Regions from separate parts of the Acrocarpospora sp. B8E8 genome, predicted to be linked through region 3. Evidence: riboswitches for the same ligand, from Rfam matches in the RefSeq annotation. Region 3 holds a riboswitch; each other region holds the start of a gene.
What was found. Region 3 has a riboswitch for cyclic di-AMP ahead of ABGB08_RS24765 (C40 family peptidase). Riboswitches for the same ligand answer to the same signal wherever they lie in the genome.
Positions count from the first base shown of each region.

Region 1: linked by a shared signal. The riboswitch ahead of ABGB08_RS03455 (CHAP domain-containing protein) and the one ahead of ABGB08_RS24765 (C40 family peptidase) in region 3 are both predicted to bind cyclic di-AMP.
Region 2: linked by a shared signal. The riboswitch ahead of ABGB08_RS49940 (hypothetical protein) and the one ahead of ABGB08_RS24765 (C40 family peptidase) in region 3 are both predicted to bind cyclic di-AMP.

Region 1 is NZ_JBDPLV010000002.1:147,789-157,585, reverse strand. It holds gene ABGB08_RS03470 (serine hydrolase domain-containing protein) at 1-417, shown strand, start outside; gene ABGB08_RS03465 (hypothetical protein) at 548-973, shown strand; gene ABGB08_RS03460 (hypothetical protein) at 1,224-1,367, shown strand; cyclic di-AMP (ydaO/yuaA leader) riboswitch at 1,505-1,688, shown strand; gene ABGB08_RS03455 (CHAP domain-containing protein) at 1,724-2,386, shown strand; gene ABGB08_RS03450 (SRPBCC domain-containing protein) at 2,563-3,300, opposite strand; gene ABGB08_RS03445 (DEAD/DEAH box helicase) at 3,305-5,569, opposite strand; gene ABGB08_RS03440 (ABC transporter permease) at 5,618-6,400, opposite strand; gene ABGB08_RS03435 (ATP-binding cassette domain-containing protein) at 6,397-7,314, opposite strand; gene ABGB08_RS03430 (TetR/AcrR family transcriptional regulator) at 7,372-8,139, shown strand; gene ABGB08_RS03425 (TetR/AcrR family transcriptional regulator) at 8,123-8,701, opposite strand; gene ABGB08_RS03420 (FAD-dependent monooxygenase) at 8,772-9,797, shown strand, end outside.
Region 2 is NZ_JBDPLV010000105.1:765-10,561, reverse strand. It holds gene ABGB08_RS49975 (LLM class flavin-dependent oxidoreductase) at 1-456, shown strand, start outside; gene ABGB08_RS49970 (TrpB-like pyridoxal phosphate-dependent enzyme) at 527-1,885, shown strand; gene ABGB08_RS49965 (SpoIIE family protein phosphatase) at 1,975-3,711, shown strand; gene ABGB08_RS49960 (hypothetical protein) at 3,722-4,114, opposite strand; gene ABGB08_RS49955 (TIGR03086 family metal-binding protein) at 4,747-5,316, shown strand; gene ABGB08_RS49950 (DeoR/GlpR family DNA-binding transcription regulator) at 5,906-6,712, shown strand; gene galT (galactose-1-phosphate uridylyltransferase) at 6,985-8,046, shown strand; cyclic di-AMP (ydaO/yuaA leader) riboswitch at 8,159-8,295, shown strand; gene ABGB08_RS49940 (hypothetical protein) at 8,330-9,244, shown strand; gene ABGB08_RS49935 (DinB family protein) at 9,543-9,797, opposite strand, start outside.
Region 3 is NZ_JBDPLV010000026.1:104,864-114,660, forward strand. It holds gene ABGB08_RS24745 (hypothetical protein) at 1-510, opposite strand, end outside; gene ABGB08_RS24750 (ATP-binding protein) at 675-2,096, shown strand; gene ABGB08_RS24755 (AAA family ATPase) at 2,379-5,090, shown strand; gene ABGB08_RS24760 (alpha/beta hydrolase) at 5,164-5,838, shown strand; gene ABGB08_RS24765 (C40 family peptidase) at 6,101-6,616, opposite strand; cyclic di-AMP (ydaO/yuaA leader) riboswitch at 6,723-6,884, opposite strand; gene ABGB08_RS24770 (C40 family peptidase) at 7,275-8,237, opposite strand; gene ABGB08_RS24775 (NYN domain-containing protein) at 8,349-9,665, opposite strand.

The DNA of each region.
Region 1 (9,797 bases), on a different contig from region 3:
TTCATGGCCAACACCACTTCCGGCGTGCGCGGGCGGCTGCTGTTCGACCTGCTGGACATCCTGGCCGAGCACGAGCCGCCGCTGCCCGCCGAATGGCAACCGGCCGCCGCCGACGCGGACCTGCTCGCCCTGACCGGGCCCTGGTACTGGGGGCCGACCGCGTACGCGCTGCGCCTGCTCCCCCGGCGCGGCCTGTCCCTGACCCCGCTCGGGGCGGTCGGGCGGGCGTCCCGGTTCGCCGCCCAGGCGGACGGGACCTGGCTCGGGCTGGACGGGTATTACGCGGGTGAGACGCTGCGGGTAGAACATCATCCCGGGGGTGTGCATATTTCCCTCAACACGTTCATCTTCAGCCGCGAACCCTACGATCAGTCTGCCCCGATTCCTGGGGGTGTGGACCCAGAAGGATGGCGATGACCGTTTGTGTTTGGTCGCTTGCGGAGCGCAGCGGCCGATAGGTTTGGGGCCGTCGGAACCCCCCAAGCAGGAGGTCGAAGTGCCCACCCTTGAAGACCGTGTGACCGTTCTCGAAGAGGAGGTACGGAAGATGCGCGAGAAGGAGCCTGCCGCGGTTGAGACCCGTGGTATCGCCGAGCACGCCCAGAAGTCTGCGGTGGCCGCCCACCACACGCTCGACGAGGTCTACGACCAGATGTCGATGTTCAAGTATGACGTGGGCGTTCAGTTCAAGAGAGTCACCGACAACCAGTGGACGCATACCGGTAGTTTCATCGAGGTCAACAACAAGCTCAATCAACACAGCGATCGCCTCGGACGGATCGAGGTCACGCAGAAGGAGCACACTGAGCACTTCGGACGGATCGACGGTCGGCTCGACTCCATGGACGGTCGCCTGGACTCCATGGACGGTCGCCTGGACTCCATGGATGAGAGGCTCGATCGGGTCGAGGGTAATCAGATCGCGGCCAACAAGCTGTTGCAGACGATCCTCGACGAGATCCGAGCCAAGTAACCGGAGCTAGTCTCGACGGTGAATCCCCTGTCCCGCCACCCGCCTGGCGGGACAGACTTCCCACGTGACTTCTCGGACCACGCGGATCGCCCCGGTCGGCGATCGATCCCCTCGATCATGGGCGGAGGGGCCCGCGCTGGTCCGGTGCAACTGCGCCTGCGAGACCAGTCCGGCCCATCAAGCCACCTTGGAAGAGCGCGGTCTGCGCTTTACCGGGTGCCACGCCCAGGGTGCGGACCGGGTGGCCCAAATGGATGATCATCCGTTCTTCCTGCTCTCCCTGTTCCAGCCCGAATTGGCCGGGGAAATCCCACATCCCGTCGTCCGCGCCTTCGCCGCGGTGGCCGTCGCCGGAGCCCGTACCGAGGGCGTTAACAGCCCCAAAATCCCATGACTCCCCACATGTACCCACTTGTCGGCATTTGACCCTTTTGGGTGATTCGTCTACCTTCGATGGAATCCGGGGCACCGGGACGTCAAACAGGTCAAGGATGCCCCACAACACAATCGAACGGCCGTTCCGCTCCTGGGACGGCCCGACCGTCGAGTCCGCTCACGCGGAGCCGGGGAACCATCGAGGGCCGGGATCACTCTCCCGACACGAAAGCACCAAATCCCAGCCCTCCCGGGGTGAATCGGCCTGTACCCGCAGGCCGTAGGGCGACTTCCACGCCCGAATCCGTCAGCTAACCCGGTAGGCGGCATGGAAGCAAGGGAGCAAGACCCCACATGCGAGCCCCCAATTCTCACGTGCGCGTCACCCTGGCCACCACTCTCCTCGCCGGCCTGGCGCTGACCGGAAGCACCGCGGCCATGGGCACGGCCCACGCCGACACCCGCGCGGCGGACGCGGCAGACTTCCACCCGGACGCCAGCCCACTGCTCAAGATCGCCCAGAAGCTGCCCAAGGTCAGCTCCGACCAGGTGCTGCGCCTGGCGCAGAGCCAGGTCGGCGTCAGCGAGAACTACTACGGCGGCGGCACCAAGTTCCACCAGTGGTACATGAACTCCCCCCGCGCCCAGCAGACCGTCGCCCGCGACGGCGGGTCGGTGTACGCCTACCGCAACGCGGCCTGGTGCGACATGTTCGTCTCCTGGGTCGGCGACCAGCTCGGCATCCGCCCCACCATGGGCTGGGACGCCTACACCGTCTCCCACGCCGGCTGGTTCAAGCAGAACAAGCGCTGGGGCACCCGCCCGGCCCCCGGCGCGGTCGTCTTCTTCGGCTGGAGCGGCGGCAAGAACCTCCACAACATCGACCACGTCGGCTTCGTCATCAAGGACAACGGCGACGGCACCATCAAGACCGTCGAGGGCAACACGGGCAACGGCAAGGTGGAGATCCGCACCCGCCCCACCGCCGAGGTCGTCGGCTACGGCTACCCCGTCTACGCCGACCAGCTGCCCGCCTGACACCGATCAGAGCCGGCTGCCCGGCCACCGGGTAACGCTGCGCCCGCGGACACGCGCCATACCTGGCCCATCCCCCTAGCGGTATGGCGGCCGTCCACCGGCCGGGCAGCTTCCCCTGGCCCCGCGCGGAAATCCCCCCGTCCGCGCGGGGCCGTGCCACCCAAGCGAAGGCGCGTTCACCCGAGCCAGGCCTGCCACGCCGCCTGGGCGCGCTCGCGCGCGGGTTCGCCGGTGAAGCAGTGCTGCTGGGCGACCATCAGGCCGTGGTGGCCGTGGACCAGGGTGTAGAGGGAGCTCGCGGTGACCGCGCCGAGGAATCCGTACGAGGCGAACAGCACGGTCCCCGTTTCGGCGGGGAGGCCGGGCACGGACAGGATCATGGGGCGGCCGGGCGTGACGGGCCAGCCGGCCAGGCCGAAGGCCGCGCCGAAGCGGGCCCAGGCGTCCTCGCGGGTGGTGGCCGAGGAGCCGGCGAGGAACAGGTCGTAGACGGAGGTGCGGCCGGGGAAGCAGCGCAGGTAGGCGGCGAGCTTGCGCAGGTACATGCCGTCGCCGACGCGCAGCGCCTCGTATTCGGACTCCCAGTCCTCGTCCAGGAAGCCGCTGTGGACCAGCCGCAGGAGCGTGCTGCCGCCGTCCCGGCCCTCCAGCAGGTATTCGAACGCCATGAACGTGCCCTCCGGCGACGCCTGCGTCCGGGTGGCGAAGCGCACGCCGGGCTCCCACGCGGTGACCGTGGACTCGCCGGTGACGCCCAGGACGGTCTGCCGGCCCGCGCCGCCTTCGCGGGGTTCGATCTCGTTGCGGCCCATGAACCAGGAGTCGACCCCGGGACCGGTGGCGATCGCCGCCCACACCTGCTCGGGCGTGGCGTCCAGGGCGATCTCCTCGCGCACCTCGAATTCTCGCGGCATATTTTCAGCGTAGTTCCACCAGGCGGGCCAGCTCGTCCAGGGGCAGCTCGCTCAGCGCGGCCTCCCCGGCGGCGAGCACGGCGTCGGCCAGGGCGCGTTTGGTGCGCAGCAGGTCGGCGATGCGGTCCTCGACGGTGCCTTCGGCGATGAGGCGGTGCACCTGGACGGGGCGGGTCTGCCCGATCCGGTGGGCGCGGTCGGTGGCCTGCTCCTCCACGGCCGGGTTCCACCAGCGGTCGAAGTGCACGACATGGTCGGCCCGGGTGAGGTTCAGGCCGGTCCCGGCGGCCTTCAGCGACAGCAGGAAGACCGGGACCTCGCCGTCCTGGAAACGGCGGACCAGGTCCTCGCGGCGCGCGACCGGGGTGCCGCCGTGCAGCAGCTGGGCGGTCACGCCGCGGGCCGCCAGGTGGCGTTCGAGCAGGCGGGCCATCGCGACGTACTGGGTGAAGATCAGGGCGGCGCCGTCCTCGGCGAGGATGGTGTCCAGCAGCTCGTCCAGGAGCTGGAGCTTGCCGGAGCGGCCGGTCAGGCGGCCGTGCGGCTCCTTCAGGTAGTGGGCGGGGTGGTTGCAGATCTGCTTGAGGCCGGTCAGGAGTTTCACCACCAGGCCGCGCCTGGCCATGCCGTCGGCGTCGGCGATCCGCGCCATGCCCTCGCGGACGGCGGCGGCGTAGAGGGCGGCCTGCTCGCGGGTGAGCGGCACCGGCTGGTCGGTCTCGGTCTTGGGCGGCAGCTCGGGCACGATGCCGGGGTCGGTCTTGCGGCGGCGCAGCAGGAAGGGCCGCACCAGCGCGGCCAGCCGCGCCGCCGCCTCGGGGTCCTTCTCGGATTCGATGGGGCGGACCCAGCGGGCGCGGAAGCTGCCGAGGGTGCCGAGCAGGCCGGGGGTGGTCCAGTCGAGGATCGCCCACAGTTCGGTGAGGGAGTTCTCGACGGGAGTGCCGGTCAGCGCCACCCTGGCTCCGGCGGGGATGGCGCGCAGGGCGCGGGCCGCGCCGGAGCGGGGGTTCTTTACGTGCTGGGCCTCGTCGGCGGCCACCAGGTCCCAGGCGGTCGCGGCCAGCCGCTCCGCGTCCAGGCGCATCGTCGGGTACGTGGTGAGCACGAACCCGTCCACCACCCCATCCAGACTGCGGGCGGGCCCGTGGTAGCGGCGCACGGCCGCGCCGGGGGCGAACCTGCGGATCTCGCGTTCCCAGTTGCCCAGCAGCGAGGCCGGGCAGACCACCAGGGCGGGACCGCCGCCCCGGTGCAGGTGCAGGGCGATCAGGGTGACGGTCTTGCCCAGGCCCATGTCGTCGGCCAGGCAGCCGCCGAGCCCGAGCGAGGTCATGGCGGCCAGCCAGCGCAGGCCGCGCAGCTGGTAGTCGCGCAGGGTCGCGGCGAGCCCGGGCGGCGGCCCGATCGGCGCGGCGGCCTCCGGGTCGGCGATGCGCCGCCGCAGCGCCTCCAGCCACGGGGTGGCGGCGATCTCGACCCGCTCGCCGTCGAGGTCGGCCGTCCCGGTCAGGGCCAGCGCCAGCGCGGCGATCGGGGTGAGGGGTTTCATCGACCGGTTGCGGACCCTGCGGGTGGTGGCGGCGTCCAGGTGCACCCACTGGTCGCGCAGCCGTACCAGCGGGCGGGCGGATTCGGCCAGCAGGTCCAGCTCCGCTTCGGTGAGCGGGTCGCCGCCCAGGGCCAGCTGCCAGTCGAAGCTCAGCAGGCCGCCGCCGGACAGCAGCGCGCGCAGATCGCCGGGCGGCGGCTCGCCGGCCCCGACGACGGCGCGCACGGTCAGCTTCCCCGTGGCGGGCCGGGGATCCGACCCCCGCCCTCCTGAAACCGGGGCGGGGGCGCGGGTGGCGTGCATGGCGGCGGCGGTGCGGGGCATGCCGTCGGCGACCGCGTCCAGGAACGCCCGGACCAGGCCTTCACCGTCCGGCCCGTCGAGCGTGGCGGCGAGTTCCGCCACGCGTTCGACGTCCAGGCCGATCAGCGGCCCGGCCCGCCAGGAGCCGTCCCCGGCGGGCAGGATCCGGCCGCGGGCCACCATCTGCAGCGCCACCACCACGGCCGCCCCCCAGAAGGCGGCCGACGGGTGCGCGCCGGTCTCGCGGCGGGCCAGGCTGAGCAGCGGCATCGCCTCGGCCACCGCCATCCGCACCACCGGTCCCGGCGCGCCGGGCGGCGGGTGGAAGGCGATCCGGCCCTCCCGGGGCGGCTCCGCGGGTTCGAAGACGGCCATGCCCCGGACCAGGGCGACCCGATCGGGGTCTCGTGCCACGCTGCGGGACTCCCCTCTCGCGCCGTGGTCCGACAGGCTACCGGGGGGTCAGCCGCCCAGCCGCCGGAAAGCCCGGATCGAGAGCGGAAAGAACACCGCCACGATCAGCAGCGGCCAGGCGACGGCGAGGGTGATCGCGTGCTGGGCCGCCCACGAGTCGCCGCCCCAGCCCGGATTGCCGAACAGCTCCCTGGCCGCGGCCGCGGTCGCCGACAGCGGGTTCCACTCGGCGATCGCGCCGAGCCAGCCGGGCATGGTCGCGGGCGAGACCAGCGCGCTGGACAGGAACCCGACCGGCCACACCAGGATCTGCACCGCCACCAGTGCCTCCGGCTTGCCGACCACCAGGCCGAGCCAGATGCCCAGCCACAGCAGCGCGAACCGCAGCAGCAGCACCAGGCCGAGCGCCAGCGCCGCCCGGCCGGGCCCGGCCTCGGCCCGCCAGCCGACCGCCAGGCCGCAGCCGACCAGCACGGCCAGCGCCAGCGCCGAGTTGAGCAGGTCGGCGGCGGCCCGGCCGGTCACCACCGCCGAGGAGGCCATCGGCAGCGACCGGAACCGGTCGGTCACGCCGCGGGCGGCGTCGGCGCTGACCGCGGCGTAGGTCGTCTCCAGGCCGAAGACCATGGTGAGCGCGAACATGCCCGGCATCAGGAACTCGCGGTAGTCGCCGCCGCCCGGGACGGTCATGCCGCCGCCGAACAGGTAGCCGAACATGAGCACGATCATGACCGGGAACAGCAGCCCGGCGAGGATCTGGCCGGGCTGGTTGGCCCAGTGCGCGAGGTCGCGGCGGGTGATCGTCCAGCCGTCGGCGATAGCCCATCTCATGCTGTTCTCTCCGTCAGTCGCAGGAAGACCTCGTCCAGGGTGGGGCGGCGCACGCCGATGTCCTCGGCCGCGATGGCGGCCTCCTCCAGGCCGCGCACGGCCCGGGTCAGCGCCGCCACCCGATCCGGCGCGGGCGCGCTCACCCGCCGCGCGTCGGCGTCGATGTGCGCGTACGGGCCGAGCAGCGCGGCCACCGCGGGCAGGTCGGCGGCCGAGGCGGCGACGACCTCGATCCGGTCGCCGCCGATGGTGGCCTTCAGCTCGGCCGGGGTGCCGGCCGCCGCCAGCCGCCCGCCGTCGATGATCGAGATCTTGTCGGCGAGCCGGTCGGCCTCCTCCAGGTACTGGGTGGTGAGCAGGATCGTCGAACCGCGCCCGGCCAGGTCGCGGATGGCCGACCAGACCTGGTCGCGGCCGCGCGGGTCCAGGCCGGTGGTGGGCTCGTCCAGGAACAGCACCGGCGGGGCGAGGATCAGGCCCGCGGCCAGGTCCAGCCGGCGGCGCATGCCGCCGGAGTAGTCCTTGGCCGGTTTGCGGCCGGCCTCGGCCAGGCCGAACTGGTCCAGCAGCTCGTCGGCGCGGGCGGTGGCGGCGCGCGGGGGCAGGTGGGAGAGGCGGGCGAACATGGCCAGGTTCTGGCGGCCGGTGAGCAGCTCGTCGACGGCGGCGTGCTGGCCGACCAGGCCGATGTGGCGGCGCACGTCGGCGGCTTGCCGTACCACGTCGAAGCCGGCGACGCGGGCCTGGCCGGCGCCGGGGCGCAGCAGGGTGGTGAGGATGCGGACCAGAGTGGTCTTTCCGGCGCCGTTGGGGCCGAGCAGGCCGTGCACCTGGCCTTCGGGGACGTGCAGGTCGAGGGAGTCCAGGGCTGGGGTGGCGCCGAAGCGTCTGGCCAGACCGGTGACGCGTATCATACCGTACAGCGTACCGTACGGCATACGGTTAAGTGTACGGGTAGGCTGGCCTGCACCATGACGACGGAATACAGCGGCCAGGGCGACCCCGCCCGGAGCCTGGCGCTGCTCTGGCGCACCCCCGGCAAGGGCCGGGCGTCCAGGAAGGGCAAGCCCGAGCTGAGCGTGGACCTGATCGTGCGGGCCGCCATCGAGGTGGGCGACGCCGACGGGCTGGCCGCGCTGTCGATGCGCCGGGTGGCCGAACGCCTGGGCGTGGGCACGATGTCGCTTTATACGTACGTGCCGGGCAAGGCCGAACTGATCGACGTCATGCTCGACACCGTCTACGGCGACCTCTACCAGGCCGCGCCCGCCGGCGACTGGCGGGAGCGGCTGGAGGCGATCGCGCGCGAGCAGTGGGCGCTCTACCACCGCCACCCGTGGCTCCTGCAAGTCGCCACCGGCCGGCCGACGCTCGGCCCGAACGCGATGGCCAAATACGAGTTCGAGCTGGCCGCCGTCGAGGGCATCGGCCTGTCCGACCTGGAGATGGACTCGGTCGTCACGCTCGTGTACGGGTACGTGCTCGGCGCCGCGCGCGGCGCGGTGGAGGCCTCCCGGGCGCCCCAGGAGACGGGGATGACCGACGAGCAGTGGTGGCAGACCTACGCGCCGCTGCTGAACGCCCTGGTCGACCAGACCCGGTTCCCGATCGCCTCCCGCGTCGGCACGGCGGCCGGGCAGGAGCACGGCGCGGCCTACAACCCCGGCCACGCCTTCGAGTTCGGCCTGGCCCGGGTGCTGGACGGCATCCAGGCGCTGGTCGTCAGCCTTCGAGGCTGAGAGCGGCGGACCTCAGGCCGTCGAGCAGGTCGCGGCCGGAGGGGGCCTGGGCCGGGTCGGCCATCCACTGGGCGGCCATGCCGGTGAGCAGCACCTGGTAGAAGGCGCCGAGCCGGACCGCGGCCTCCTCGTCCGCGGCGACGTCCGCGCCGCCGAAGATCTGGGCCAGGCCGAGGCGGGCCTGGCGGCTGGACTCGGTGTAGGTCTGGCGCATGCCGGGCAGCTCGTCGATGCGGGCCAGCACCTCGAACTGGATCGCCCACAGCGGCCGGTGCGCGTGGAAGGACTCGATGACGCCCGCCCACGCCGCCTCGAAGCGTTCCGCCGGGGAGGCCCCCGGGCGGAGCGTCGCGACCAGGGTGCGGCCCAGATCGTCGCCCCATTCCTCGATGGCCTGCCGGAGGGCCTCGTTGAGCAGGGCGTCCTTGGTGCCGTAGTGGTAGCCGATCGCGGCGAGGCTGACCCCGGCGGCGGTGGCGATGTCGCGGGCGGTGGTGCGGGCGTACCCCTGCGCGAACAGGCACTGTTTCGCGCCCGCCAGCAGGTCTTCCTTGTTTCCCATGACCGCATCCTACACACGTCTCAGACAATCGTCTTGCACAAATGTCTAAGACATGTGTACCGTCCTGGGTATGACCTCAGTTCTCATCTCCGGCGCCAGCATCGCCGGGACCACGCTCGCCTACTGGCTGCGCCGCCACGGCCTGACCCCCACCGTCGTCGAACGCGCCCCCGCGATCCGGGACGGCGGCTACAAGGTCGACATCCGCGGCGCCGCCCTCGATGTCGCCGACCGGATGGGCGTGCTGCCCGCGATCCGGGAACGCCGCACCGACGTGCGCGGCGGCTCCATCGTCACCGCCACCGGCCGCCAGGTGGCCGCCATGGACGGCGACACCTTCGGCGGCCGCCACGGCGGCGACGCCGAGATCCTGCGCGGCGACCTCAACCACCTGCTGTACGACCTGACCAAGGACGACGTGGAATACCTCTTCGACGACTCCATCGCCGCCCTGATCCAGCGCGGCGACGGCGTCCAGGTCACCTTCGAAAGCGGCGCCGTCCGCGACTTCGACCTGGTCGTCGGCGCGGACGGCCTGCACTCCCACACCCGCGCCCTGGCCTTCGGCCCCGAATCGGGGTACGTGCACGATCTGGGCTACTACGTGTCGATCTTCAGCGTGCCCAACCATCTGGGGCTGGACCGGTGGGAGCTGACCTATGTCGCGCCCGGCCGTACCGCGCTGACCTACAGCACGGCCGGGGACGACGGCGCGAAGGCGATGTTCCTGTTCGCCTCGCCACCGCTTTCCTACGGCCACCGCGACCGGGCCCGGCAGGAGGCGCTGCTGGCCGAGGCGTACGCCGGGGAGGGCTGGGAGGTGCCGCGGCTGCTGGCCGGGCTCGCCCAGGCGGGCGACTTCTACTTCGACTCGCTCAGCCAGGTACGGATGGACAGCTGGTCGCGGGGGCGGGTGACCCTGATCGGGGACGCCGCCTACTGCGCCTCGCCCGCCTCGGGGCAGGGCACCAGCCTGGCGCTGGTCGGGGCGTACGTGCTGGCTGGGGAACTGGCCGCCGCGGAAGACTTCCGGGCGGGGCTGGTGGCGTACGAGCGGGAGATGCGGCCCTTCGCCGAGACCAACCAGAAGCTGGGC
Region 2 (9,797 bases), on a different contig from region 3:
TTCACCGGTGAGCACTACCACCTGACCGGCGCCAAATCCGGCCCGGTCCCCGCCCACCCCATCGGAATCTGGCTGGGCGCGGCAGGCCCCCGGGCGCTGGCCCTCACCGGCAGAACCGCCAACGGCTGGCTCCCCTCCTCCGGCTGGGCGCCCCCGTCCCGCCTCCCCGAACTCCACGACCGCATTGACACCGCCGCCGCCAAAGCGGGCCGCGACCCCGCCGACATCCGCCGCCTCTACAACGTCAACGGCACCATCACCGACGGCCCTTCCGAAGGTTTCCTCCGCGGCCCCGCCTCCCAGTGGGCCGACGAACTCACCGACCTGGCGCTCGCGTACGGCATGGACTCCTTCATCTTCTGGGGCGAAGGCGACCAGTCCACCCAACTCCACCGGTTCGCCGAGGAAGTGGTCCCCCTGGTCCGCGAACGGGTGAAGGAAGAACGCCAAGGCTAGATTGCAATTGGGTAGGGGAGGCGGAGACTGGGAAGGGTCGGATCACTCCCCGTCGTTGTGGAGGGCGTTTATGGCCGAGCCCACCAGGGTTCTTCTCGACGAGTCGCGAATCCCCCGTAACTGGTACAACATCGTCGCCGATCTTCCGGTGGCACCGCCGCCGCCGTTACATCCCGGAACGCTACAACCCCTAGGGCCGGATGATCTGGCCCCGCTTTTCCCCATGGACCTGATCTCCCAGGAAGTCAGCCAAGAGCGGTTCATTCAGATTCCTGAGGGCGTGCTGGAGGTTTACCGGCTCTGGCGGCCGACGCCGCTGATCCGGGCCCGGCGGCTGGAGAAGAGCCTGGGAACTCCGGCGCGCATCTACTACAAGTACGAAGGCGGTTCCCCCGCCGGATCGCACAAACCGAACACCGCCGTGCCGCAGGCGTACTACAACGCCAAGCAGGGCGTGCGCCGCCTGACCACCGAGACGGGCGCGGGCCAGTGGGGCTCGGCCCTCGCCTTCGCCTGCGCCCAGTACGGCGTGGAATGCGAAATCTGGATGGTCCGCGCATCCTACGACCAGAAGCCGTACCGGCGCTCGCTGATGGGCGTCTACGGCGCGAAGGTGCACGCGAGCCCGTCCCCCGTCACCAGCGCGGGCAACAAGATCCTCGCCGAGTTCCCCGACTCCCCCGGCAGCCTCGGAATCGCGATCAGCGAGGCCGTGGAGATCGCGGGACAGCACGACGACACCCGCTACGCCCTGGGTTCGGTCCTCAACCATGTCCTCACCCACCAGACGGTGATCGGTGAGGAGGCCATCGAGCAGCTTGCCGCCTTCGGCGAAACCCCGGACGTCATCGTCGGCTGCACCGGCGGAGGCTCCAACTTCGCGGGCCTGACATTCCCCTTCTTCCGCGAAAAGCTCGCCGGCCGGATGAACCCCACCATCCGCGCCGTCGAACCCGCGGCCTGCCCGACGTTCACCCGGGGCACGTACGCGTACGACTTCGGCGACACCGCCGGCTTCACCCCGCTCCTCAAGATGCACACGCTCGGCCACGACTTCGTGCCCGACCCGATCCACGCGGGCGGCTTGCGCTACCACGGCATGGCGCCCCTGCTGTCCCACATGTACGAGCTCGGCATGTTCGAAGCCACCGCCATGGGCCAGCGGGAATGTTTCGAAGCGGGGGTGCGATTCGCCCGTACCGAGGGGATCGTCCCGGCCCCGGAACCGACGCACGCGCTGGCCGAGACGATCGCGGAGGCGGTGCGGTGCCGCGAGAGCGGCGAGGAGAAGGTGATTCTGACCGCGCTGTGCGGCCATGGGCACTTTGATCTGGCGGCCTATGACCGTTATCTGGCCGGGGAGATGGACGACTTCGCTCTCACACAGGAACGAATCGACCAGGCACTGGCCACTTTGCCGAGGGTCTGACAAGATACGGCTCCCGCCGTGTGCGGGAGCCGTACAGTCTGGCAAAAAGCCTGAAATGCGTCGGAGCTCCTAATTACCATTCTGGAGAGATGAACCGGAACAGCGTGATCAAGGACCCCGTGCCCGGGGACCGGGCCGAATGGCGGCGCCGGAGTGCCAGTTCCGCGCATGAGCGGCTGGCATTCCTCAATGAGGCCAGCCGCCGGATCGGCAGCACGCTCGATCTCGCCGAAACCGGCCGCGAACTGATGGACGTGACCGTGCCGCGCTTCGCGGACACCGCCGCGATCATGGTGCAGGACCGGCTGGTCATCGACGGCGAGTTCCCCTCCCGCGCCGCCGACGGGTCCGCGCTGGTACGGCGGGTCGCCATCGGTGTGGCCGAAGAGAGCTCCGACGACTGGACGGAGGCCTTCCCCGTCGGGGAGGTGATGGTTTACCCCGCCACGCTGCCACACGCGCAATGCATGGCCACCAGCAAGACGATCATGTATCCGGAGCTGGACGAGGAGACCGCGCGCCTGATCGGCGCCAGCCTGGACCGTGAAGTGGTCACCAAGCTGCTCTCCGGCGGCTCGTTCCTGGCGGTGCCGCTGCGCGCCCGGGGCCGGGTGCTCGGCTGCGCGGTGTTCACCCGCAGGCCGGGCGGCCAGGCGTTCGAGGAGCAGGACGTCGCGGTCGCCGAGGAGCTGGCCGCCAGGACCGCCGTCTGCGTCGACAACGCCCGCCTCTACACCCGCGAACGCCGGACCGCGCTGACCCTGCAGAGCAGCCTGCTCCCCGCCGACCTGCACCAGCCGCTGGGCATGGACATCGCCACCCGCTACCTGCCGGCCAGCGACCTGATGGGCGTCGGCGGCGACTGGTTCGACGTGATCCCGCTGCCGGGCTGCCGGGCCGCGCTGGTGGTCGGCGACGTGATGGGCCACGGCACCAGGGCGGCGGCCACCATGGGCCAGCTGCGCACCGCCGCCCGCACGCTGGCCAGCCTCGACCTGCCCCCGGACGAGTTACTGTTCCGGCTGAGCCGGATGAGCCAGGACCTGGACCCGACCCAGATCGCGACCTGCGTGTACGCGGTGTACGACCCGGTCACCCGCTCCTGCGCGATCGCCCGGGCCGGGCACATGCCGCCGGTGCTGATCCACGACGACGGCGCCACCGAGATCATCGATCTGCCCGCCTGCCTGCCGCTCGGCATCGGCAACGAGCCGATGGAGATGCGGGAGATGATCCTCCCGGCCGGGAGCGTGCTGGCCCTCTACACCGACGGCCTGGTGGAGAGCCGGGCCAGGGACATCGACGAGGGCATCACCGCGCTGCGCCGGCTGTTATCGATCCAGCGTGGCGACCTCGAGGAGATGTGCGACGTCACGATCAGCAGCCAGCGGCCCGGGGACGAGCGGGACGACATCGCGCTGCTGCTGGCCCGGGTGCACGAGCTGGCCCCGGATGAGACGGCGTTCTGCGCGCTGCCCGCCGATCCCCGCTTCGTCGGGCATTCCCGCAGGTTCGTCCGGGCCACGCTGAACGCGTGGGGGCTTGGCGGTGTGGTGGACACCACCGAGCTGATCGTGAGCGAGCTGGTCACCAACGCGCTCAAGCACGGCTGGCCGCCGATCGAGCTGCGGCTGCTGCGCGGCCGCGGGCGGACCCTGGTCTGCGAGGTCTCCGACGGTTCCCCGACCCCGCCCGCGGTGCGCGCCCCGACCTCGGAGGACGACACCGGGCGGGGTCTCCAGCTGATCAAGCGGCTGACCTACCGCTGGGGGACTCGCCCGACCCCGGTCGGCAAGATCGTCTGGGTGGAGCTGCGCCTGCCGTAGATCCGGGGTTTCAGGCTACGGAGCCCCGGGGTGGGACGACCAGCGCGTAGATGACGAACAGGCTCAGCGCGATGGAGATGATCGACCAGAGCGGGAACGCCGCGGCGAACGCGAACTGGCCGAGCATGGCGAGCCCGGCCATGATGATTCCCAGGGTGCGTGCCCACATCTTCCCGGCGAGGATCCCGAATCCGGCGGCGAGCTGGAGGATGCCGATGATCAGCCAGATCACGCCCCAGGCGGTGAAGTTCCAGAGCAGGATGTGGCTGTAGTAGCTGCTGCGGAAGAGCGAGACGAGCCCGCCGATGATGTTGAAGAGTCCTACCGTGATGCCGATGATCCCGGCGAAGCCGAGCCAGTTGGAGTGCGTCGACGGCATCCGTCCGGGCGATGCGGTGGTCACGAGTTACCTCCCAGTCGAATCGAGGGACTCTTCACCATAGGCACATAAATGGGCTTATCTCATTATTCCTGACAGAAAAATGGCGGGGTATTTATTTCCTTTACTGCGAAATGACTGTTCATCGAGCGGCATTGGATATTTCGCGGTGTACGAATCGTTCGGGGGAAATGGGGAGTTCAGGGCGTTGCTGCCCATGTAACGACAGCCTTGGTGGATCGTTCCAGCCTTATGGGCGCTGGAACGTCGCGCTCTCGTGATCATGTTGCCCTTGGCCGACGCGATCGCCGGTCCGCTGGTCTTCCCTGGGGGCCGGACCCGGCTGCCAAGCCGGGCGCGGTTCCGCAGTTTCCGCTGGGTGGCTTGATTCTCGGCCTGCGGGCGCGATCGGCGGGTCGCGCTGGCTGGTCAAGGCTTCAGCCGAATGCGGCGATATCCTCCGATCCGGCCAAGTCGCGGGCGATCGGGGCGGCCCTCGAGCCAGAGCAGGGCGATCAGCGTGCAAGGGGCAGCCCTGATCACGCCCAGCTCAGCTCGGTGGGGCTGGCTGACATCCCCGCTGATCTCAGGCTTGCAGCCCATGGTGGTCCAGGAGGGAAATGACGGGAACGCTTCGACGAGTTAACGTCAGAAGGGTGAGCATCGATATCAGAGACGCCTACCGGCGGGCCCTCGATGCCTTCGGTCAGCGCGTCCACCTTATTAGGGCCGACCAGTGGGAGGTCATCACGCCGTGCGTGGACTGGAATGTCCGCGCGCTGGTCAACCATCTCGTGAACGAGAGCCTGTGGGCGCCTGAGCTGCTCGCGGGCCGTACCGTCGGGGAGGTCGGCGACGTCTTCGACGGCGACCTGCTGGGCGATGATCCGATCAAGGCGTTCGACACGGCCGCGCACGAGGCCGTGCAGGCGTCCGCCTCGGCGGGCGCGCTGACCCGGGTCGTGCACCTGTCGTTCGGGGACGTGCCGGGCGAGGAGTACATCACCGAGTTGTTCGCGGACGCGCTCATCCACACCTGGGACCTGTCCCAGGCGATCGGCGTCGTCGACCGGCTCGATCCGGAACTGGTCGACGCCTGCGCGACGTGGTTCGCGGGTGCGGAGGAGGCCTACCGGCAGTCAGGCGTTATAGGAGAACACGCCGAGGTACCCGCCGAGGCCGACCCCCAGACCCGTTTACTGGCCGCATGGGGCCGCCGCGCTTAGGAGCGCCTAACAGTTCGAGCAAGTCGTCAACTTGCTCGCCGTTATCCGGCGCCGTTCATCGTTCTCGCCGCACCGCCAAGAGCAGCTGCGGCATTTGTTAGGTGTGTTCGGACACGTGAAGCGCATAGGGCCGCCGCGTGAAGCCGCATGTATCCCCGCTCGACCGCCAACGTCCAGCGGGGACGCTTTAGGGTGCCGCGTTCAGCTGCGTTCGCGCGCTCGTTCCCCGCTCAACCATCAGCGTCCGGCGAGGATCTTGCGGTCCCGCGCTCAGCCGCATTCGCGCATCGTCCCCGCTCGACCGCCAACGTCCAGCGGGGGCGCTTGGGGTGCCGCGTTCAGCCGCGTTCGCGTGCTTGTGGCCGTTTGGGCGTCAGCGTCCGGTGGGGCGCTTGCCGTGGTTGGCCTTCTTCTTCTTGCGTGCCTTCGACTTGCGCTGGCGCTTACCCATGGGTGAGTCCTTTCGCTCGTCGTGACATATGAGGACACTCTCCTCCGGAGGACGTACCCCGACAAGACCCGATGTCCGTCATCATGATTCAACATTGGATGTGCCATAATTTGTTGAAATCTGTTGATAGGAGGGGTGATGCTGGCGCAGCAACGGCAGCAGGCGATCCTCGAACGGGTTCGCCGGACCGGTGGCGTGCGAGTCGCCGACCTGGTCCGCGACCTCGGGGTCTCCGACATGACGATCCGGCGTGACCTGGAGGTTCTGGCCGAACGTGGCCTGCTGGAGAAGGTGCACGGCGGCGCCACCGTCGCCGGTCCCGGCTCCACCGAAGAGCCCGGCTTCGCCGCCAAGTCGGTACGGCAACAGCAGGAGAAGGAGGCCATCGCCCGGCACGCGGCCCACCTGATCCGCCCCGGCAGCTCGGTCGCCCTCTCCGCCGGGACCACCACCTGGACGTTCGCCCACCACCTGGTCGACGTGCCCGAACTGACCGTGATCACCAACTCCCTCCAGGTCGCCGACGTCTTCCACCGCGCCGGCCGCCCCGACCAGACGATCATCCTGGTCGGCGGGGTACGGACTCCGTCCGACGCCCTCGTCGGCCCGGTCGCCGTGGCCGCCATCCGCTCCCTCAACGTGGACGTGCTGGTCCTGGGCGTACACGGGATGAGCCTGCGGGCCGGATTCACCACCCCGAACCTGCTGGAGGCCGAGACCGACCGCGAACTCGTGGCCGCCGCCCAGCAATTGGTCGTCCTCGCCGACCACACCAAATGGGGCACGATCGGCATCAGCAGCATCGCCCGCCTGGACCAGGCCCACGTCGTGGTTACCGACACCGGCCTCCCCGAACCGGCCAGAGCCGAACTGGCCGACCAGGTCGGCGAACTCATCGTCGCGGGAAGCGCCCAGAACGAGGTCGCCCAGAAGGAGGCGCTGTGAAGAAGACCGCCCTCCATCTCGCCTCAGGACGAAACCTCCTGGGAGAGGGTGCCGTGAAGAAGATCATCGTCCGTCTCGGCGCAGTGCACACCCCCCAAAGGCCGCCGCGAACAAGACCGTCAACCACCTCGCCTCAGGACGAGTCCTCCTGAGAGAGGTGCCATGAAGAAGACCATCGCCCCTCTCGCCACAGCACAAAACCCCCCAAAGAGCGCCGCGAACAAGACCATCAGCCACCTCGCCTCAGGACGAGTCCTTCTAAGAGAGGCGTCGTGAAGAAGACCCTTATCCATCTCGCCGACGGTCGTGAGTTGTTCTACTTCGACCGTTCCGATGCTGCTGATCGGAGCGCTCCAGATGAACGTGATCTCCCCCCGCGTCCGCTCCCGTCGGAGATGCGTTATGACCCGTTGATGGATGAATGGGTGACCATCGCCCGCCACCGGCAGACCCGCACGCACCTCCCCGCCGCCGAGGAATGCCCGCTCTGTCCCGCCCACCCTGGTTCGGAAGTTCCGTCTTGGTATGACGTGGCCGTCTTCGAGAACCGTTTTCCCTCATTCAGCTTCGGCGCTCACGACTACGAGCCGGTCGGCGGCCTCAGTGAGGTCCGGCCGGGACTGGGCCGCTGTGAGGTCGTCTGCTTCACCCCCGACCACCAGGCGTCCTTCGCGTCGCTCTCCCCCGACCAGGTCGAGCTGGTGATGGAGGCCTGGGTGGACCGTACCGCGGAGTTGTCGGCGTTGCCGGGCGTCGAGCAGGTGTTCTGCTTCGAGAACCGGGGTGCGGAGATCGGGATCACGCTGCCGCATCCGCATGGGCAGATCTACGGGTATCCGTACGTGACGCCGCGGACGCGGCAGATGCTGGACAGCGCGGAGCGATATCGAGGCAACCTGTTCGCCGACGTGCTGGCCGCCGAACGCGCCGGGCCCCGGGTGATCGCCGCCAACGCGTACTGGACCGCGTTCGTGCCGGCCGCCGCGCGGTACCCGTTCGAGGTGCACCTCTACCCGCATCGTCAGGTGCCCGATCTGCCCGCGCTGGACCCGGCGGAACGCGCGGCTTTCGGTCCGGTGTACACCGATGTGCTGCGGCGCCTGGACGGGCTGTTCGGCGTCACGATGCCGTACGTGGCGGCTTGGCATCAGGCGCCGGTGTCGGAGCGGCGCGAGCTGGCCTACCTGCACCTGCAGCTGTTCAGCATCCGGCGAGCCCCCGGCAAGCTGAAGTACCTGGCAGGATCGGAGTCCGCGATGGGGGCCTTCGTCAACGACATCCGCCCCGAGGAGGCCGCCGACATGCTCCGAGATCAGGAAAGCCAGCCAGACTGATTACGGATTGATCTCTAATTGGTCGCGACTTTAGGTGGCATGACCATCCCATTGCCATTACTATCCACTGCAACCGGCCGATTCACCCGGGTCTCACGTGAGATCACATGTCTCGTCCGGTACGCCTAATCCCGAGTGCCTCACTCGGGAACCGGGGACCCAAGGTACCTGGGGTGAACGCGCGCGAGCGCCAGGGCTATCTCCTGCCCGAACCCGTCAGCTAACCCGGTCGGCAGATGGAGAGGAGTGGGCGCTGCCCCCCACGTTCCGCCACCATGCCCTCGTGTCGGTCGGCGTACTCGCGGCCGCCCTGGTCTTGGGACCTGTCGCCACCGCGGCCCCCAAGCCCACCGAGGGTGAGCTGAAGAAGCAGCTCACCAGCCTGGAGAAGAAGGTCGACGGGCTGATCGCCAAATACCACGTCGCGCGTGAGGATCTCGCGAAGGCGCGGACCGCGGAGAAAGCGGCCCGCGCGCGACTGGTCAAGGCCGAGGCGGACTACGTGGCGGCCCAGCACGAGGTGGGCAAACTCGCCGGGCTGAACTACCAGGCCACCGTCGATCCTCGCATGCTGATGCCCGGCATGCAGCTCTCCCCGCTGGCCGCGCAACTCCAGGCCGAGAAGGCCGCCAAGATGACGGAGTTCGCGAAGAAGGAGAAAGAGCGCCGCGACGCCGCGGCCGCCGCCAAGAAGCTCATCGTGGACATCAAGCAGCAGAGCGAAGACATCGAACGCCAGCGCAAGGACGCTGAACAGCTCATCGACGAGATCCAGGAGAAACTCAACGATCTCATCCCGATGGGCCCTGGCAAGCTGGCCAACGGCGGCTGGGCACCGGAACTGCCCACCGGCAGCGACAACATCACCCCGCGCACCCGGCTGATGCGCGAGGAGATCAAGGACGCGTTCAAGCTGCACTACACCGTCGGCTGCTTCCGCGTCGACAACATGGGCGAGCACCCGCTCGGCCGGGCCTGCGACTTCATGATGAGCTCCGGCGGCGCGATGCCCACCGCCGCCAACGTCGCCCTCGGCGACAAGATCTCCGACTGGGCCCTGAAGAACCGCACCAAACTAGGCGTCAAGTATGTGATCTGGAGACAGCGCATCAACCACGGCTCCGGCTGGCGCCTGATGGGCAACCGCGGCGGCATCACCGCCAACCACTACGACCACGTACACATCTCAATGTTCTAGCCCCACCACAAGCCAACTGCCCCACCCACCGATCACGCGGGTGTGCGCGTCCAGCCCCCGCGGCCGCACACCCGCGTGATCGTTTTTGTGCGCTCATGGCCGAGCTGCGCTTAGGGCCGATCCTCCGGCACGGCGAGCTGTGCTTATGGCCGCGCCTCCGGGACCACGGCGATGGCGGGGTCGGGCGGAGCCCGAGAACAACCAAAGGGAGGGTGGGTGGGAGAACCCCGGCAAACAACACAAGCTCGTTGGCCAGGTCTTCCCTGAAGTCGTCAGCGTGATTCGGCTCGGTGGCTGGTCATTCGCCGGTGACGCCGTCTATGCGTTGGCGGATGATGTCGGCGTGGCCGTTGTGGCGGGCGTACTCCTCGATCATGTGGACCAGGATCCAGCGTAGCGAGTAGTACTCGCCATGGCGCTGTCGCTTCCCGACCGCACCCAGGTCAGGCCACCTGGCGACGTTCGCCCTGGCCACCTCGATCTCGGCTCGCCATGTCGCGAACGCGTCCCGCGCCGACGCGTCATCCACGTTGTCGAAATCGCCGTCCGGGTC
Region 3 (9,797 bases):
CTCGGCGCCCCTGCGGCGTTTCAACGCATCGGCGGCGAGAGGGCCGAAGGTCTCCGACAGCAGTCCTATGTGCCGGATCAGGTCAATGTCATCCTTGTCGCAATCAGCGGCGAGCAAGGCGAGTCCGATGATGGTCGAGCAGCGGTCGGGGCTGTGCCGGACCAGCCATCGGCCGGTCTGCTGGACCCGTTCGCGATCGGCGCGCAACGCGGCGGCGGTGATGTGCTCGTTGCGGTGGATGGGGACGTCCACGTCGTGGAAGGCCCAGGCCAGTTCGTCCGGCGTCGCGCCGGTGCGGGCGAAGAACGCGTCCAGGACGGCGGCCGCATCGGCGCCTTGACGACGGTAGTCGTCCGATCCTGGGCTCCGTCGATGATGGGAATCGCAGTCCGGATAGGGCTTGCCGTCGTTGGAGAGCACGCTACCGGGATGCAGGCGATGGAGCTGTAGAGCGTGTTCGTACAGGCTCTTCTGGTTTCCGAGCAGTCCAGGCTCGGGGGTCTCGCTCACAGGCGGACAGAAGACTCGATTCTCTCGATCATGCGCACAGCATATGCCTGGTTTCGTCCGGCTGCTGGTGGCGAGAACGGCAGGTCGGTGATGTCGTCGGCCGCTCAATGGATCGGACCGTTCTTTCCTGCGCGAATTCCCCCTGCGCGGAGCACCATGGACGGGTGACGGAAATCGAGCCGCACGACGCGCGGGCCCTCGCCGAGAGCCTGCGCCAGGTGTACGACGCGGTCGCCCAGCGCATCACCGAGGACAACGCCCGCTCTCCGCTGGTGGCCAAGGTGACCGAGCACCTGGGCTGCCCACTGAGCGACGTGGTCTTGGTCGAGGAGAAGTACCGCCTCTACGAGCACGTCGCCCTGCAGACCGGCGCCGACCGCTACCTGCGCGCGCACACGCCGGACGCGCGCTGGTTCGGGGTCGTCGGCGGCGAGCGGCGCTGGGAGAGCATGATCAACATGCTGCTCGGCGCCATGCGGGACGGCAGCCGCCTGCTCGGCCTGCCCGATTACGGCACCGCGCCGGTGGACCATGACGCGACCATCGAGGTCCTCCAGCTCGGCCTGGTCGCCACGAACGCCCCCGACGGCACGCCGGTGATCCTCGGCATCAGCGACCGCGAGGACTACAGCAAGTTCTGCCTGATGACGGTGATCGCGGCCGACCGGGCGGCAGCGGGAGCCGTACGGGACGAGGTGGACCGGCTCAAGCGCGAGCACGACCCGTTCCGGGGAAAGGTGCTCAGCTTCGGCTTCAGCGAGCACCGCGAGAACGAGCTGCTGACCTTCCTGCCGCGCCCCGAGCTCACCCAGGACGAGGTGGTCCTGCCCACCGGCCGCCTGGAGGCGATCGAGGAGCACGTCGTCGGCATCGCCCGGCAGGCCGGGCAGCTGCTGGAGGCAGGCCAGCATTTACGGCGCGGCCTGCTCCTGTACGGCCCGCCCGGCACCGGCAAGACCCACACCACGCGCTACCTGATCGGCGCGCTGAAGGACCACACCGCGATCCTGATGACCGGCCCGGCCATGCGGTACGTCGACTACGCCGTGGCCCTCGCCCGCAAGCTCGCGCCGTCGGTCATGGTGATCGAGGATGTGGACCTGATCGCCGAGGACCGCAGCCACCACGAGACGTCGCCGCTGCTGTTCTCGCTGCTCGACGCCATGGACGGGATCGCCGGCGACGTCGATGTCACGTTCGTGCTCACCACCAACCGGGTGGAGTCGCTCGAGAAGGCCCTCGTGCAGCGGCCCGGCCGGGTGGACCTCGCGGTCGAGGTGCCCAAACCAGACGCCGACGCCCGGGAGCGGCTGATCCGCCTGTACGCCCGCGGCCGCGCGATCGAGGCCGACGTCGCGAAGGTCGTCGCGGCCACCGACGGCGTGACGGCGTCGTTCGTCAAGGAGCTGCTGCGCCGGGTGGTCCTGATCGCGCTGCGCGCGGAGGAACGGGCCTTGACCGACGACCACTTCGACACCGCCCTGCAGGCCATGTCGGGCGACGCCCAGGCCCTCACCCGGGCCCTCCTCGGCGGCGCCCCCGCCGGACAGGAGCGCACCCCGACGCGTCTGCAGCCTCCTTGCTGATGGACGGGTCATCCAGGATCCAGCCGTCTCATCGGTACTTCGCGCCGCGAAGAGCAGGCGAAGTACCGATGAGAAAGCGAGAACCTACAACGGTTGTAGGTTCTCGCCAGAGTTTTCGTCCGGCGCTGCCGTGACCAGTGAAACCGCTCATTGTCTCGCGGACTTCTCGCACAGTCCGTCTCAACAACTCTTCGCTTTCCTTGCGGGCTCACGGGTAGTGATCGACCGCGCGTCACGGCAGGCAGGGTGCGGGCTGAAATTGGACGGCGCGGGGCGTGCGGTGTGAGCATCGTCCTCGTGACACCGCACGATCTCGTGGGACGAGACGCCGAACTGCGCGACCTGTTGGCACTGCTGGACGGCGTGAAGGAGGGCGGCGGCGCGCTCGTGTTGAGCGGCGCGGCGGGCGTCGGCAAGTCGGCGCTGCTCGGGGCTGCCATGGCCGACGCCGCGGTCAGGGGCGCGCGGGTGCTGACCGTGACGGGTGTGCCCGCCGAAGGCCAGGTCCCGTACGAGGGTCTGCGCAGACTGCTCGCGGGGACCGGGCTCGCGCCCGGCGACCTCGACGGCGGGCCGCTGCGCACCGCGATGTCCGTGCTACACCGGCTGTCCGCGCTGGCGGGCGACACGCCCCTGGTGCTCGCCGTCGAGGACGCGCACTGGCTGGACGAGCCGAGCTGGGAGGCGCTCGCGTTCGTCGGACGCCGGCTGCGTTCGGACGCCGTGGTGCTGCTGGCGACCCTGCGCGACGACGCCGACGCGCAGGCCAGGCTCGCCGTGTCGGGGCTGCCCGCGCTGACGGTGCCGCCGCTGACCGACCAGGCGGCGGCGGAGCTGGTGGCGAGGGTCGCGCCCGAACTGGGCATCGCGCTGCGCGCCCGCGTGCTGGTGGAGGCGGCGGGCAACCCGCTCGCGCTGATGGAGTTCGCCGCGCTGGCGTCCCGGCAGGACCAGGAGGTGCTGGCGTCGAGCAGGCTGCCTTTGACGGAGCGGCTGGAACGCGCGTTCGCGCAGGCGCTCGCCGCGCTGCCCGCCGACACCAGGCTCCTGGCGCTCGTCGCCGCCGTCAACGAGGACGACGCGATCGAGGAGAACATGCGGGCCGCGTCCCTGCTAGCGGGCGCGCCGATCGAGGCTGCCTCGCTGGCCCCCGCGGCCCGGGCGGGGCTGGTCGTGGCCGACGCCGTACGGGTCAGGTTCCGGCACCCGCTGATCAGGTCGGCGATCGTCCAGGCGGCCGGGGCGGACCTGGTACGCGACGCGCACGCCGCGCTCGCCGCCGCTCTGCCCGAGGACGACGACCGCAGGATCTGGCACCGGGCGGCCACCGCGACGTCCTATGACGACGACGTCGCGGCCGGGCTCGCCGCCGCCGCGCTGCGCGCCGAGGGCAGGGGCGCGTCGGGGCGTGCGCTGGAGGCGCTGGAACGGGCCGCCTACCTCAGCGCGGACCCGGCCCGCCGGGGCGCGCGGCTGGTCGACGCCGCCGTCATGGCCCTCGAACTCAGCGACCGCGCCGCCCTGGAACGCCTCGTCGGCCGCGCGGAGGACGCCGGCCTCGCCCCGATCGACCGGTCCAGGCTCGCCTACTTCCGCAACATCGCCCTGCATTTCGTGTGGACCGGCGTGGACCGGCTGTCCGACCTCGGCGGGTTCCTCGACGAGATGCGCGCCCGTGACGGCTCGGCGGTCGCGCTGCGCTGGCTGGCCTGGGTCAGCATGCGCTGGTTCTTCACCAACCCCGCGTGGGAGAGCCGCGCGCCGGTGCTCGCCGCGATCGAACGGCTGGACGTGCCTGCGGACGACCCGCAGATCGTCGTGTCGCTCGCGGTGATCGCCCCGGTGGAGCGCGGCAGGCAGGTGCTGGCCCGGCTCGACGCGCTGAGCACGGCGAGCTGGGTCAGCCCGCGCAACCTGCTCCTGCTGGGCATGGCGGCGAACGCGGTCGGGGCGTTCCCGCTGGGCGCGCGGCTGTACGGGGAGGCGATCGCGGCGATGCGGGCGCGGGGGCCGTTCGGGTCCCTCGCGCAGTCGCTCGTCGGGCAGGCGACGTCGGCGGCGCGGCTCGCCGACACCCGGCTCGGGGTCGTCGCCGCCGCCGAGGCCAGGGCGCTGGCCGTGGAGACCAGGCAGCCGCAGTGGGTGCTCACTGCGGACGCCGTAGCCGCCGAGATCCACGCGCTGCGCGGCGCGACGGACGTCGCGCGTGACCTCGCCGCGCAGGCCGGGCAGGCGTTCCTGTCGGCGGGGGCGTACCCGATGCTGGCCCTGGTGCAGCTCGCGCGCGGAGCCGCCGAACTGGCCGACGGGACCTTCGGCGCGGCCTGGGACGCGCTGCGCCCGATCTTCGATCCCGGCGAGGTCAGCTACAGCCAGTACATGCGGCTGTGGGCGCTGCCGCACCTGGCGGAGGCGGCGCTGCTCAGCGGGCGGCTGGAGGAGCTGCGCGCGGTCGCCGGCGAGCTGGCCCCGCTGATCGAGGAGGGCGGGTCGCCGGTCGGGCACGTCGCGCTCGCCTACATCAGGGCCGTCACCGCGGCTGACGAGACCGCCGAGGAACTGTTCACCCAGGCGCTGCGCGAGGACCTGGTCGGCTGGCCATTCGAACGGGCGCGGCTGCGGTACGCGTGGGGCGCGTGGCTGCGCCGCCAGCGCCGTGCCGCCGAGGCCCGGGCGCCGCTGCGCGCGGCGGCCGAGGCGTTCGACGCGCTCGGCGCGGTGCCCTGGTCGGAGCGCGCGCTGCGCGAGCTGCGCGCGAGCGGCGAGCGGATCCGCCGCAAGCACGACGCCCGCGACCGGCTCACCGCTCAGGAGCTGCAGATCGCGCAGCTCGTCGCGGACGGCCTGACCAACCGCGACATCGGCCAGCGACTTTTCGTCTCGCCTCGCACGGTCAGCACGCACCTGGCGCGCATCTTTCCCAAGCTCGGCATCACCACGCGCGGCGAGCTGAGCCGTCTCATGGCCGCGCGGGAGGGCGATTACATCATTTGACGTACGCGAGGGGAGCCGGCCGATTCCTACCGTGGGACGCGATCCACCCCTTCTCTCCTCGCGGAGGAACGCCATGATCCGCAACATCGTGCTCGTCCACGGCGGCTTCGTCGACGGCTCCGGCTGGCAGGCCGTCTACGACCTGCTCGTCGCCGACGGTTTCCGCGTGTCGGTCGTGCAGAACCCGACCCTGTCCCTGGCCGGGGACGTCGCCACCACGCACCAGGCCATCGACGCCCTGGACGGCTCGTGCGTCCTGGTCGGCCACTCTTATGGCGGCGTCGTCATCAGCGAGGCCGGTACGCACCCGAACGTCGCGGCGCTCGTGTACATCGCCGCGTTCGCCCCGGACAAGGGCGAGTCGGTCAACACGCTCATCGCCGACCCGCCGCCCGGCGCGCCCGTCCCGCCGATCCTGCCCCCGGTGAACGGATTCCTCTTCCTCGACCGGGACAAGTTCGCCGCGTCGTTCGCCGGGGACCTGCCCGTCGACCAGGCGGCGTTCATGGCCGATTCGCAGGTCCCGTGGGGCGTGGACGCCCTCGGCGGCACGGTCACCGAACCCGCGTGGCGCGCCAAGCCGTCCTGGTACCTGGTGGCGACCGACGACCGGATGATCCCGCCGCCCGCCCAGCACGCCATGGCACAGCGCGCCGGGGCGACCATCGCGGAGACGCCGGGCAGCCACTCGGTCTACCTGTCGCAGCCCGCCGCGGTCGCCGACCTCATCCGCCAGGCCGCCTCCTGACGACCGCTCGCTGACGCCGACCCGCCTGGCTGACCAGGCGGTAGCCGGTGTCCGGCGCGACCAACGCGCCCTCATGTCTCGCATCTCTCCCTTCTAATGGAGACCGACGCGTAGAACGAGACCCGTCCGGAAGTGGAGACTACAGATAGGCTCCGAATCATCACCCTAAGTTGCAGGTAGCTTTCTCACCGGTACTTCGCCCGGCGAAAAGTAGGCGAAGTACCGGTGAGAAAGCGAAAGGTGGGGTGAGAACCTACAACGGTCAGAGACCGGGCCTTACCGCACCGACGAAGGTGCGCTTGCGGTAGGAGTTCAGCTTGTCGATGCGAACGCGGGCTCCGCTGTGCGGGGAGTGGACCATCCTGCCCTTGCCGACATAGATGCCCACATGACCGCCGCCGCTGGTGAAGATCAGGTCTCCGGGCTTGAGATTCTTCCAGGAGATCTTCTTCTTCACCGCGCGACGCTGGGAGTAGGTGGTTCGCGGGAGCTTCACGCCTGCCTTGCGCCAGGCGAACACGGCCAGACCGGAACAGTCGAACGCGCCGGGACCAGTGGCTCCCCACCGGTACGGATCGCCGATCTGCTCCTTGGCCACCGCGACGGCCCGCTGAGCCTTGGACCGCTGGCGTGCGGCCTTGCTCATCGTGGCGCGTTGCTTCACCGAACTCTTCGCCCGGCCGGCGGCCGGAAGATCGGAGATGGGAACGTTCCCAGTGGTGGCCTGGTCGGCCGTTTCGGTCAACGTGTGGGTGACTGTCGTCGTGTCAGCCGCCACGGGCTGCGCCGCGAACACTCCGACCGAGGCCGTGAGAGCGACGCCGCCCAGGGAGAGACGGGCAAGACGGGACAGACATGCGGGGGTGGTTGACAGGATCGCTCCTATGATCTTCCACGTACGCCTACCGGGTTAGCTGACGGATTCGGGCGGGGAAGTCGCCCTACGGTGGAATTCACACCGATTCACCCCTTGACTCCTGCGTACAGAGCCTTTTGGGTCCCCGGCTCCATGCCTCCTGACTGCATGGACTCGGCCGGTCGCATTTGTGACATGCGACACACGGATCTTTATGGAGACATCAGCGCATTCGGCTGACATGGTGGCGACGCCATGGCTTGTACGTCGCGGCCCAGAAACTACCGAGCTTCACCACGTTTAGGCAAAGCATTCTCCAAAGATAAAGATCAGATAACTAGATTTTATTCGTGAAGGCCCTGCATACACCGGCATTTCAATGCCCATTGTGACTCTGGTCACACTTCACGAAACAGAAGCTGAACACGGCACCAGAAGCCCCATCAGCCCCACAGGTTCATAAGATCGTTCCAACCGGCCAACGCCCGGACGAATCAGGCAACTTGCCTACGGGTGGACGGCCTCGGACGTGCCACAAGACAGATGACCTTCGAACGTGCCGACAGACGGACAGCCGTACCTACGGGCGGACGGCCTTGTCCGGGTTGTACTCACCGACGGGCGTGACCTTGACCACGTCACCCGTCTGCGGCGAGTGGACGACCTTCCCGTCACCCGCATAAATTCCCACGTGCCCGAACCCGCTGTGCCACACCAGATCGCCCGGCTCCAGCGCGTTCACCGACACCCTGCGGTTCGCCCCCCAGGCCCACATCTCGTAGCTCGTCCGCGGCAGGCTGACCCCACCCTTCCGCCAGGCCGCCTGAACGAGCCCTGAGCAGTCCCACGAGCCCGGACCAGTCCCCCCATACCGGTAGGGCTTCCCAATCTGCGCATACGCGAACTCAAGGGCCGCCAGCGCGTTCCCGGACGCGGGCCCGGTGTAGATCTGCCCCGTGCTGTTGGTATTGCCCGGGTTGTACGCACCGAGCTCCCGGAGCAGCTTCACCTGCTCGGCCACCATACGGTCGGCCTTTTTCTTCTTCTTGACCAGCTCGTCCTTGACCTTCGCGGCGTCCTCGTAGGTCTTCTTCTTCGCCTCACGCTGGGTCCGCAACCCCTTGATCGCGACCTCGAACTCGGTCAGCGACTGGGTGCGCCCGGCGGCGAGCTGATCCATCAGCGTCATCGTGTTGAGCATCGTGTCCGGATCGTCGGCGGTGAACAGCCCGCTCAGCGTCCGGAAGTCGCCGGTCTGGTAGTTGGTCACCGCGACCCCGACGACACCCGCCCGTAACGCCTGGACCTGAAGGTCCTGCTTCTTGAAGGCGGTGTTGACCTTGTCGTACTGCTTCTTCGCCTTCTTCCACTTCTCGTTGGCGCCGTTGTAGTCGTCGACGATCTCGTCCATCTGCTTGTTGAGCTTCTTCAGCTTGGCCTGCGCCTCGGCGAGCGTGGGCTTGGGATCCGCCTGCGCACCGACTACCGGCAGGAGGATGACGGCTGCGGCCAGACCCGCCGCGACCGATGCTCGCCCACGCACAAGAACCCCTTCCAGACGGACAGACCTGGTCGGGAACTCTAGTGAAGCGATCTTGCCCGCTCAACCGATTCGGGCTATTTGCCCAGTTCATCACCCATCGCGATCAACTGATCACGCACGGCCAAGTCTCCGCAGCAGCAGGGTGGCCGGGACCGGCCTGGCGCCCATCCGGCGCACCGACTCGGCCACCTCCCGATCGGAGGACACCACCGCGATGGCCCGGCCGGGGGGCTCGATCCGGACCAGCTGCCGGATCAGGTCGTCGGCGATCTGGCCGGGCGCGCTGAACGCCACCCGCACCCCGCGCGGCGCGGAGACCTGCACGGGACCGTCCAGCTCGGCCCCGTCGAAGACACACGTGATCTCCACTTTGACCTGCACGGCCAGGCCGCCGAGCCCGGTCAGCAGCCGGCTGCGCTGATCGACTAGGGTCAGCGCCCCGTAGCCGGTCTTGGTCACGTTGTAGCCGTCCACGACCAGATGCAGGTTGGGTATCGCCAGCAGCTGATCGAGCAGCTGCGGGTCGTCGTCGGCCAGCGCCCGCGCGGGAACCGCCCGCACGCTGGGCGGCCCCGGCGTCACGGCCGTCACGTAGTCGGCCGGCCTGCTGATCGACGTCGGCAGCGACAGCTCCTTGCGCAGCCCCTTGGCGGCGTCCTCCAGCGCGTCCATGAGCACCCGGATCCGCGCGTCCTCGACGCTGCGGCCCTCGCGGGCGGCCCGGCGGCTGGCCTCCAGATGGCGTTCCGCCTCGGCCAGCCGCTCCTTCAGCTTGCGGATCTCCGCCTCGGCGGCGGCCCCCGCGCCCGCGACGCGGTTGCGCGCGTCGGCGGTGGCGGCGTCCAGCTCCTGCGCCCGCAGCTCGGCGGCCTTGGCCCGCTCCCTGGCGTCGTGCAGCTTGCGCCGCAGATCGGCGTTCTCCGACCGCGCGGTCCGCAGCTGCTCCCTGACCCGGTCGATCTCCTCCTTGGCCGCCGTACGCTGGGCCGCGAGCTGCTCGCGCAGCCGGGTCTCGGCCTGCTCCCGCTGGTTGCCCAGCGCCGCCGCCCGGTCGATGTCCTCGCGCGCCTGCTCGACCAGCTCGGCCCACCCGGGCGGCCTGGTCAGGTAGGCGGCCGCCGCCACCAGCACCGGCTCGGCCGCGGGCGGCACGGTCTCCTCGGCCAGCGCGGCCACCAGCTCGGGCCAGGCGGCCGTCAGCGCCTCCGCGACGAGCTCGCGGAACTCCTTGTCGTTCTCCAGCTGCGCGGCGATGGGCGCGCTGCCCAGCCGCGCCCGCTTCCGGGGATCGAACTTCGCGATCCCCCGCAATGGCGGCGGAATCGTCCCGCCCGGCATAGCGCCGAGCACTTGGGCCGCCAACTCGACGACATGCGCCCGAACCTGCTCGGGCAGGGGACGAGACAGGCCCTCTCCGGCTGAACTCATCCCTGGTCGCTCCTCGTTCTGGTCTTTCATTCAAGGGTACGGCTCTGCGGCGCTACCACATCACTTTCCGCGACCTTGCCCTCCTCCCCCGCCTGAAACAGTGGATTCCACCCGCAACCGCCCACTGCGGGA